Regions from separate parts of the Variovorax trehalosi genome, predicted to be linked through region 3. Evidence: riboswitches for the same ligand, from Rfam matches in the RefSeq annotation. Region 3 holds a riboswitch; each other region holds the start of a gene.

Region 1 (3,268 bases), on a different contig from region 3:
ATCTCGATGTTGGGCTTCTCGTTCCAGCCGCCCACGTTGTAGGTCTCGCCGAGCTTGCCGGCTTCGAGCACGCGGCGGATGGCGCTGCAGTGGTCCTTCACGTAGAGCCAGTCGCGCACCTGCATGCCGTCGCCGTACACGGGCAGCGGCTTGCCGGCCAGGGCGTTGACGATCATCAGGGGAATGAGCTTCTCGGGGAAATGGAACGGCCCGTAGTTGTTCGAGCAGTTGGTGGTGACCACCGGCAGGCCGTAGGTGTGGTGCCAGGCGCGCACGAGGTGGTCGCTGGCGGCCTTGCTGGCCGAGTAGGGGCTGTTGGGCTCGTACTTGTTCTCTTCGGTGAAGGCCGGGTCGGTCTTGGAAAGCGAGCCGTAGACCTCGTCGGTCGACACGTGCAGGAAGCGGAAGGCCGCCTTCTGGTCGGCGGGCAGCGCATTCCAGAAACCGCGTACGGATTCGAGCAGGCGGAAGGTGCCCAGCACATTGGTCTGCACGAAGTCTTCGGGGCCGTGGATCGAGCGGTCGACGTGCGATTCGGCCGCGAAGTTGACCACGGCACGCGGCTTGTGCTCGGCCAGCAGGCGGTCGAGCAGCGCGCTGTCGCCGATGTCGCCCTGCACGAAGATGTGCTTCGGGTTGTCCTTGAGGGACGCGAGCGTCTCGAGGTTGCCCGCGTAGGTCAGCTTGTCGAGATTCACGACCGGTTCATCGCTCTGTGCGAGCCAGTCGAGTACGAAATTGGCGCCAATGAAGCCTGCGCCGCCGGTTACCAGGATCATGAGGTCCCCTGTTGTTGTCGAACGATCGCCGTCCGGCGAATGAACGGATGATTATCCCATCGGCCCAAGGGGCCGAACCCCGGGGTTGGCGCATCGCCGGTACCCACCTACAATCGCCCCCACTGCAGGAGAGCGGGCCACCCCGGTGGCCCTACCGAAGGCGCAAACTCCCATAAACGCTCAGGTCGGCCCGAACAGGGGGTCAGTACTGCATCACATCAAACGCCGTCTGGAGAGCCATCGCACCCGCAGGGATCGCGATGCACCGAAGGAGCAAACCCGTTGCAAAAGTGCAACAGGTGAATCTCTCAGGTACCGAGGACAGGGGGAGCGGCAACTTGGACGGCGGGCGTCCGGTTGCTTGCTATTGAATCAATAGCACACCACGCCCGCCATTCAAGCGCTGCACCTCAAAGGTACTTGCAATGCGCGTGATCGTTCTTGGCGCCGGCCTGCTCGGCGTGACCTCGGCTTACTACCTCCAGCAACTCGGCCACGAAGTGACCGTGATCGACCGGCAGGCCACCCCGGCCGCCGAAACCAGCTTCGCCAACGGCGGGCAGATCTCGGTGAGCCACGCCGAACCGTGGGCCAATCCCAGCGCACCGCTCAAGGTTCTGCAGTGGCTGGGCAAGGAAGACGCGCCGCTGCTCTTTCGCATCCGCGCCGACATGCGCCAGTGGCTCTGGGGCCTGCAGTTTCTGCGCGAATGCACGCCGGCGCGCACGAGGCACAACATCGAACAGATCGTGCGCCTGGGCACCTACAGCCGCGACATGCTGCAGCAGTTACGCCGCGACACGGGCCTCAGCTACGACCAGCGCACCCAGGGCATCCTGCATTTCTATACGACGCAGAAGGAGTTCGACGGCGCCCTCGCGCCCGCCGAGCAGATGCGCGCCCTCGGTTGCGAACGGCTGGTGATCTCGGCTGACGAGGCGGTGAAGATCGAGCCCGCCCTCGCCCACATCCGCCCCCAGCTGGCCGGCGCCACCTACACGGCTGAAGACGAATCGGGAGACGCCAACCGCTTCGCGCGCGAACTGGTCGGCCTCGCGGCCGCGGCCGGCGTGAAGTTCCTCATGAGCCACACGGTGACCGCGCTGCGCGAAGCCGGCGGCAGCATCGACCACGTCGAGGCGACCGACAACGAAGGCCGCTTCCAGCGCATCCGCGGCGACGCCTTCGTGCTGGCGATGGGTTCGCTCAGCCCGCTGTATGCGGCGCCGCTGGGCATCCGCCTGCCGATCTATCCGGCCAAGGGCTACTCGGTGACGCTGCCCGTCAAGGACGCCTCGAAGGCGCACCAGGTCTCGCTGACCGACGACGAGTTCAAGCTCGTGTTCTCGCGCTACACGTCCGAATCGGGCGATCGCCTCCGCATCGCCGGCACGGCCGAGCTCAACGGCTACGACCGCGACCTGAACCGCGTGCGCTGCGAAGCCATCGTGCGGCGCGTGGAGGAACTGTTCCCCGGCGCCGGCGACACCGAGCAGGCCCAGTTCTGGACGGGCCTGCGCCCCGCGACGCCGAGCAACGTGCCGATGATCGGCAAGACGAAGCTGCCGAACCTGTACCTGAACACCGGCCACGGCACGCTCGGCTGGACGCACGCCTGCGGCTCGGGCAAGTCGATCGCGCGGATCGTGAGCGGGCTTGTGCCGGAGGTGGATTTCGCGTTCACGGGCATGCTGGCGCCGCAGCCGCGCGTGCTGCAAGCAGCCTGATCGCGACCCGTCAATCCTTGCTGGTGAACACCGTCAAAACGCCGGTGTAGCCATACAGGTGATGCCGGGCGATTTCGCCCGCGGCGAAGAAGCCGACCAGCGGCACATCGCCCAGCGCGTGGCGCACGATCTGCAGCTCGGCGCCGGGCGCGCCGAAGTGCGGACCACCGCGCCCTGAACAGCTCACATACACCGCGCCCGCGATGCGGCGCGCGGGGTGAGGCGCCGCCTCCGCTTCGCCGGCGGCCACGGCACGGGCGGTGGCCAGCGTCTGTTCTTCGGGCTCCAGCTCTTCGCGAATCTCCGCGCAGATGCGCATCAGGTCCGCCCGCGCGGCCTGCGCATTGCGGCGGCAGAAAGTCAGCCGCATCCCAGCCTCGGCCGTGTCGGCGATCGCGATGCCGCGGCGCGTCGGGTCCAGGCCGATGATGTGGCGCACCAGCACGTCGGCGCCCAGGTCGCCGGTGCGGCGCACGCCGTCGCTGCCCGCGTCGGCCAGGCCCACCAGCGTGTTGCGCACCGCGTCGATGGCCTCCTGCGGGCGGTCGAGCGAGACCTGCAGGTCGGCCAGCAGCACGTCGAGCGCGGGCTCGCCGTCGAGCTTGAGCAGGAGGTTGCCGTCGGCCTCGGTGATCTCGCGCTCGCGCACGCCCGAGCGCAGCGGCTGGCAGCCCTGGGTGACGCGCGACACCAGCCGCACGCCCTCGCCGAACACCACGCCCGACAGGCCGCCCGAGAACACGCCCCCGGCCGCGCCATGGC
Region 2 (3,268 bases), on a different contig from region 3:
GGTCGAGCCAGCCGCCGTGGCGCCACGCGGCGATCACGCCGAGCGGCACCGCGATGAGGATGGTCGCCACCAGCGTCACCGCCGCGAGCGACACGGTGGCCTCGATGCGCTGGCCGATCAGCTCCACCACCGTTTTCTTCATGAAGTACGACTCGCCCAGGTTGCCCTGCAGCAGTTGCACGCTCCAGTGGAAGAACTGCACCGGCAGCGACTGGTTGAGCCCCAGTTGCTCGCGCACCCGGGCGATGTTCTCGCTGGTGCCGCTGTCGCCCACGATGGCGGCAGCCGGGTCGCCGGGCGCGAGCCGCAGCATCAGGAACACGATCAGCGCGACGATGACGAGCACCGGAACGGTCGAGAGAATGCGACGTGCAAGAAAGAGCAGCATGGGTGACTCCCTGATTCCAGCTGTCTCAGTTCTTCTTCAGGTTCCAGAACACGCCGACCGGCGAGCGCACCACGCCGCTCACCACGCCCTTGCGGTAGGCCGTGAGCGGCTTGTATTCGCCGATGGGCGCATAGATGCCGGTGTCGTACACGCGCTGCTGGATGGCCGTGGCCAGTTCCTTGCGCTTCGGTTCGTCGGCGCTCGCGAGGAAGTCGGACTTGAGTTGTTCCAGCTTGTCGTCGGTGGCCCAGCCGAACCAACCCTTCTCGCCATTGCCGGTCAGCGGCGCGAAGAACATCGGGTTCATGTTGTCGGCAATGCCCCAGCCGGTGATGAAGAGGTTCCAGCCGCCCTTGTCGACCGGGTCTTTCTTGGCGCGGCGCGTGACCAGCGTGGGCCAGTCCATCGACTGCATGTCGACGTTGAAGCCGGCCTGTTTGAGCAGTTGCGCCATCACCGGCGGAAACTTGTTGAGCACCGCGAAGTCGGCCGGGTACATCAGCACCACGGGCTTGCCGTCGTAGCCTGCCTCCTTGAGCAGCGCCTTGGCTTTCTCGAACTGCGGCTTGCCGGTGAAGTAGCCGGTCTTGTCGGACGCGAAGGCCGAGCCGCAGGGGTAGATGGAGGCGCAGCTGTTGTACAGTTCCTTGTGCACCAACTGGGCGCGCATCAGCGCCTCCTGGTTGATGGCCATGAAGGCGGCCTGCGCGATCTTCGGGTTGTCGAAGGGCGGAATCAGGTGGTTCAGGTGCAGCGCGAACGAGCCCTTCGAGACGGGGCTGTCGAGCGTGACGGCGGGGTTGTTCTTGAGCGCGGTGTACTGCTCGGAGGGCACCCACTCGATCATGTCGACCTCGCCGTTGGCCAGCGCATTGGCTTGCGTCTGCGCGTCCTTCAGCACGATCCACTCCATGCGGTCGACGTACACGTTCTTGCCCCCGGCCGTGCCGGAAGGCGCCTCGGTGCGCGGCACGTACTTGGTGTTCTTCAGGTAGACGATCTTTTCGCCGGGGCGGTATTCGTCCTTCTTGAAGATGTAGGGGCCAGAGCCGGTGGCGTCGTCGATCTGCTTGTCGGCCGGCGTGGCGGCCACGCGCGCCGGCATGATGAAAGGCGGGTTCGACGAAGGCTTGCTCAGCGCATCGAGCACCATGCCGAAGGGCTCCTTGAAGACCAGCCTGAAGCTGTTGGCGTCGACGGTCTCGGCCTTGTCGAGCGCGGTGAACATCTTCTGGCCCAGGCCGTCGCGCTGGCCCCATCGCTTGAGGGAGGCGAGCACGTCGTCCGAGGTGACGGGCTTGCCGTCATGGAAGGCAAGGCCCTTGCGCAGCGTGAAGTTCCAGGTCTTGCCGTCGGCGCTGGTCGTGTATTTGTCGACCATCTGCGGCAGCACCTTGCCCCGCTCGTCCACGCCGAAGAGCGTGTCATAGACCATGTAGCCGTGGTTGCGCGTGACGAAGGCGGTGGTCCAGATCGGGTCGAGGATCTTCAGGTCGGACTGCGGCACCAGGCGCAGCACCTTGCCCGCATCCTGCGCAAGGCTCGATGCCGCAGCGGCCGCGAACACCGCGCCTGCGAGGATGGTTTTCATCAGGTTTCTCTTGGACAGCATGTCGGTTCTCCGGTTGAAAAAAGAAAGAAGGAATGCAAGGCTTCGGCCACGCGCATGCACTGCCATGGCAAAGCCGATGACCGTGGTGCACGAGGCGTTCGAAATGGAAGTCATGACAACAAGGCTCCAGAAGCGAACAAGGGCAGCCCGCGCCGTAGCGCGAGTGCCCTTGCTGTCCTTTGGCCTGAGAGATTCACCATGCGCGCCCATCGCGCATGGCTTGCCCCTTCGGCGGCTGCCCTCGGAACCTCTACCGGCTCCGGGCAACGCTCTCCAGCGTTAGTAAATATCCAGTCTTGGGACCTGAGCGTTCTGGGCTATCGCCTTCGGTAATGCACTAACTCGAAGCATCGAGCCGGCATTTCTCCTGGATGACTTTCCTTCAAGCAGATTACGTGCCACTCGGCCACGCATTCGATGAGGTAAAACCTCGCCTCGTGAACAATGCACCCTCGCCCCTACCCGTCCTCCGTCTTCAGGACATCGGCTTCGCCTACCCCGACCAGCCCGCGATTGCCGCCGGCTGGAACGCCTCCATCGGCCCCGGCGTCACCCTGCTGTACGGCGACACCGGCGCCGGCAAGTCGGCGCTGCTCCAGGTGATCGCGGGCGTGCTGCCGGCGACCAAAGGCCAATTGACGGTCGGAGGCACGAGCCTCCACGCCTCGCCCGAGGGCTACCGCCGCAACGTGTTCTTCGTCGACCCGGCCACCGACCGCTTCGACCAGGTCACCGCGCGAGCCTGCACCGCAACCCTCCGCGAAAGCGACGCCGACTTCGACGAAGACCTCTGGCAGGCCCTGGTAGAGGGCTTTTCGCTGCCCCCGCACCTCGACAAGCCGATGTACATGCTCTCCACGGGTTCGAAGCGCAAGGTGTGGCTGGCCGTCGCCCTCGCCTCGGGCCGCCCGCTGGTGCTGCTGGACGAGCCGACCGCGGCGCTGGACGCCGGCTCGGTGCGCTGCCTCTGGAGCGCACTGGCCGACCTGGCAGGCCAGCCGGGCCGTGCCCTCCTCGTCGCCAGCGCCGCGCGGATCGACGAGGTTCCGCTGGCCGCCACGATCGAGCTGCCCCTCCATTGACAGAGCCTTGCGCGGGGAGATAACCCCGCCGGCTGTCCGGGCGGGTCGCCGCCCGGCGACAATCGCGGATTCCGGCGGTCAGATCCCGCCGGAGTCTTCGGCGGGAGTTCCCGCCACCCCGACCCCCTCAGCTTTACGGAAGCAAGCGCATGAGCACGAAGCAACCCACCATCGTCTACACCCTGA
Region 3 (3,268 bases):
GCCGCGGGCACGATGCCGTCGATGAGCTCCGCCCGCGTTTCCGAGCCGATCACCGGCAGCATGCGTGCCTCGTCCGCCGCATCGATGCCGATGTGGCGGGCGAGGAATTCTTCGGCGTTCTCTAGTTCTTGCAAAGAGGGAAGGGCGGGAATCGGCATGGCGGTGAAGGCTTGAGGAGAAGAAGGAAAGGCGGGGGAACGCGGTGGATCAGGATTCGGCTGCGAACTTGTCGTAAGAAGCGGCGTCGAGCAAGGCGTCGAACTGCGCGGGCTCGCTCAGCTTGACCTTGAAGAACCAGCCGCTGGCCAGCGGGTCGCTGTTGGCGAGCGACGGGTCGGCGCGCAGCGCTTCGTTCACTTCGGTGATCTCGCCCGAGACGGGCATGAACACATCGGCCGCGGCCTTCACCGATTCGACGACACCGGCGACTTCGCCCTGCGCGAAGGTCTTGCCGACTTCGGGCAGGTCGACGAACACGACGTCGCCCAGCGCGTCCTGCGCGTGCACGGTGATGCCGACGGTGGCAGCGCCGCCTTCGGCCGAGACCCACTCATGGTCCTTGGTGTACTTGATGCTCATGGGAAAACTCCTCGTGGAAAAAATTGAATAAGTGGCAGAGCCTAGCCGCGGTAGTAGCGGGTCGGCACAAAGGGCATGGTCGAGACTTCCATCGGCACCGGCTTGCCGCGCACGATGGCCTGCACGCGCGTGCCGGGCTCGGAGAACGCGGTGGCCACGTAGCCCATCGCGACGCAACGGTCGGCACTCGGGCCGAGCAGGCCGCTGGTGACGATGCCGATGTCCTGGCCTTCGAAGGATTGCAGCACCGTGCCGTCGCGCACCGGAATGCGTTCCAGCGCGACGAGGCCGACGCGCTTGCGCTTGAGGGTGTCGTGGTCGGTGTGGCCGGCCGCGCCTGCGGTGGTGGCAGCGAGCTGGGCGAGGATCTTTGCCGCGCCCGGGAAACCGCCTTCGCGCGCACCGCCCGCACGGCGCACCTTCTGCATCGCCCAGTTGAGCGAGGCTTCGACGGGCGTGGTGGTGGTGTCGATGTCGTTGCCGTAGAGGCAGAGGCCCGCTTCCAGCCGCAGCGAGTTGCGCGCGCCCAGGCCGATGGGCTTGACCTCGGGCTGCGCCAGCAGCAGGCGGGCGAGGGCGTCGGCATCCTTGCCGGCCACGGAGATTTCGAAGCCGTCCTCACCCGTGTAGCCGCTGCGCGTGACGAAGGCCGGGATGCCGCCGATCTGCACCGCACCGCCCGTCATGAACACGAAGCGCTCGATGCCGGGCGAAAGGCGCGCCAGCGTGGCTGCGGCCTGCGGGCCCTGCAGCGCGAGCAGCGCGTGGTCGGGCAGGGGCTGCACCTCGCAGCGCGTGCCGATCTTCTGCTGGATGTGCGCGATGTCCGCCGCCTTGCAGGCGCCGTTCACGATCACGAAGATCGAGCCGTGGCCCTCGTTGAAGAACATCAGGTCGTCCAGGATGCCGCCCTCGTCGTTCAGCAGCAGGCCGTAGCGCTGCTTGCCGGCGGGCAGGTCGATCACGTCGACGGGCATCAGGGTTTCGAAGGCGGCGGCGGCGTCGGGGCCGACCAGGCGCAGCTGGCCCATGTGGGAAATATCGAAAAGGCCGGCCGCATCGCGCGTGTGCTTGTGCTCGGCCATCAAACCGGAGGGGTACTGCACGGGCATCGAATAGCCGGCGAAGGGCACCATGCGGGCACCGAGCTCCACGTGGAGGTCGTACAGCGGTGTCTTGAGAAGTTGGGCGTCGGAAGCGGGAGAAGTCACCGGAGGCACTCCAAAGGGGCAGTCGAAATCCATGGCTGCAACGCCACGGGCCACCCCTGCTGTCCGCTTTACCTGAGAGATTCGCCCCACGATCGGGGTTTGCTCCTTCGGTGGGCCGGTGCAATGCAAGCATGCAACGGCCTCTCTCCAGCAAGGAAACGCCGGTGTGAACCGGCGCCTTGTCAGTCCTTTTGCCTGAGCGTTCGGGGATCCCCTGCGCCTTCGGCGGCCCCGTCGCGCGGGGCTCTCTCCTGACCCTGCCGAGTGTAGTGGACGAATCGCCCGACGTCGGAGCTCAAGACGTTTGCGCGGGATTTCGGTGTCATCAGTGCGGTGCGGCAAAACCGCACCAAGGCTTGGACAAATCCGTCTGGTGAGCCTCTTCTTTTGGCACTAGCATATTGGGCACATCAACACATCCCCAAAGGAACGCAAAGAATGACAGATGCCAGAAATATGAGCTTCGCGGATATCCAGAAGCGCATCCAGGAAATGGACGATGAACGGGCCCAACTGGAACTGGCATTGCAGGCCAAGCGCGGAGAAGAATTGAAGGTGCTGGCCGATGCCTATGCGAAGAAACTCGAAGCAGCCGGCTTCAGCATTGCGGAGGGCAAATCCGCGCTCGACCCCTACGACAAATCGGAAGCAAAACGTACGCGTTCACCCAATGGCAGTCGTGTATCGGAAGCCAAGGCCTATGTGAAGGGCACCGTCTACAAGGATCCCAATTCCAGCGCGACCTGGACAGGCGGAACAAAAGGCCGGCAACCACCGTGGCTCATCGCCGCGCTCGAAGGCGCGCCGGACAAGAGCAAGGCCTACGAAAAGCTCGCGGCAGGTGGCGACCACGTTAATAACGGCTGATGGCATTCAATGCCAAGTTTTGCAGCCATCACGCCGGCGATCATTGCCGGCGACGTCGACGCAGTTCATCATTTTTTCAAACATGATCTGAATGGAAATGCAAAAGCCGTGGACATATGTGGAGATACCTTGCTGCATATTGCTGCCCGCCACAACAAGACCACGGAAGTTCGTGCGATAGAGGTTTTGCTGATTGCTCATTGCCGGGTTGAGTTCAGCACGCCAAACAGGAGTGGAATTTGCGCCCGGGATATGCCGGATCAAATGAACGAGGCCAATGTCTCGAACAATGACCGATATCGCGAGATATTCAACGACCGTCTGGAATGGGTCATGGTGGACGATGGTCCGCCCGAGAAAGTAGAAATCAAATCCAGAAAAATCTGACCGAATCTTCACGGTGTCCGGGAGATGCCAGATCGTCAGAAGTGGAAGCGCAGATGCAGCGTCAATGCACCACTTCCGCCGGCGGCAGCAGCCGCTCGATGCGCTCGCGCAGCGATTCGGCCCGCTCGGCGCCGGCCGTCTTCTCGATTTCGCTGAGCATCAGCGCAGCAATGGTCAGCATCGCCTCGCGGTCGCGGGCTTCGCGCAGGGCGTCGCGCATCTGC

What was found. A riboswitch is a leader RNA that binds a small molecule or an ion and turns the genes downstream of it on or off. The one in region 3 is predicted to bind glycine.
Region 1: linked by a shared signal. The riboswitch ahead of ACSFA7_RS18670 (D-amino acid dehydrogenase) and the one ahead of gcvT (glycine cleavage system aminomethyltransferase GcvT) in region 3 are both predicted to bind glycine.
Region 2: linked by a shared signal. The riboswitch ahead of ACSFA7_RS23740 (ABC transporter substrate-binding protein) and the one ahead of gcvT (glycine cleavage system aminomethyltransferase GcvT) in region 3 are both predicted to bind glycine.

Annotation. Positions count from the first base shown of each region.
Region 1 is NZ_JBPJZG010000004.1:683,239-686,506, reverse strand. Features, by position in the region: gene rfbB (dTDP-glucose 4,6-dehydratase) at 1-779, opposite strand, end outside; glycine riboswitch at 895-987, shown strand; glycine riboswitch at 999-1,114, shown strand; gene ACSFA7_RS18670 (D-amino acid dehydrogenase) at 1,205-2,506, shown strand; gene ACSFA7_RS18665 (FIST signal transduction protein) at 2,517-3,268, opposite strand, start outside.
Region 2 is NZ_JBPJZG010000006.1:380,756-384,023, forward strand. Features, by position in the region: gene ACSFA7_RS23735 (ABC transporter permease) at 1-388, opposite strand, end outside; gene ACSFA7_RS23740 (ABC transporter substrate-binding protein) at 414-2,000, opposite strand; glycine riboswitch at 2,163-2,287, opposite strand; gene ACSFA7_RS23745 (ABC transporter ATP-binding protein) at 2,438-3,082, shown strand; gene ACSFA7_RS23750 (NADP-dependent isocitrate dehydrogenase) at 3,232-3,268, shown strand, end outside.
Region 3 is NZ_JBPJZG010000001.1:595,511-598,778, forward strand. Features, by position in the region: gene gcvP (aminomethyl-transferring glycine dehydrogenase) at 1-158, opposite strand, end outside; gene gcvH (glycine cleavage system protein GcvH) at 208-579, opposite strand; gene gcvT (glycine cleavage system aminomethyltransferase GcvT) at 621-1,790, opposite strand; glycine riboswitch at 1,840-1,951, opposite strand; glycine riboswitch at 1,972-2,046, opposite strand; gene ACSFA7_RS02805 (hypothetical protein) at 2,229-2,657, shown strand; gene ACSFA7_RS02810 (ankyrin repeat domain-containing protein) at 2,667-3,044, shown strand; gene ACSFA7_RS02815 (hypothetical protein) at 3,106-3,268, opposite strand, start outside.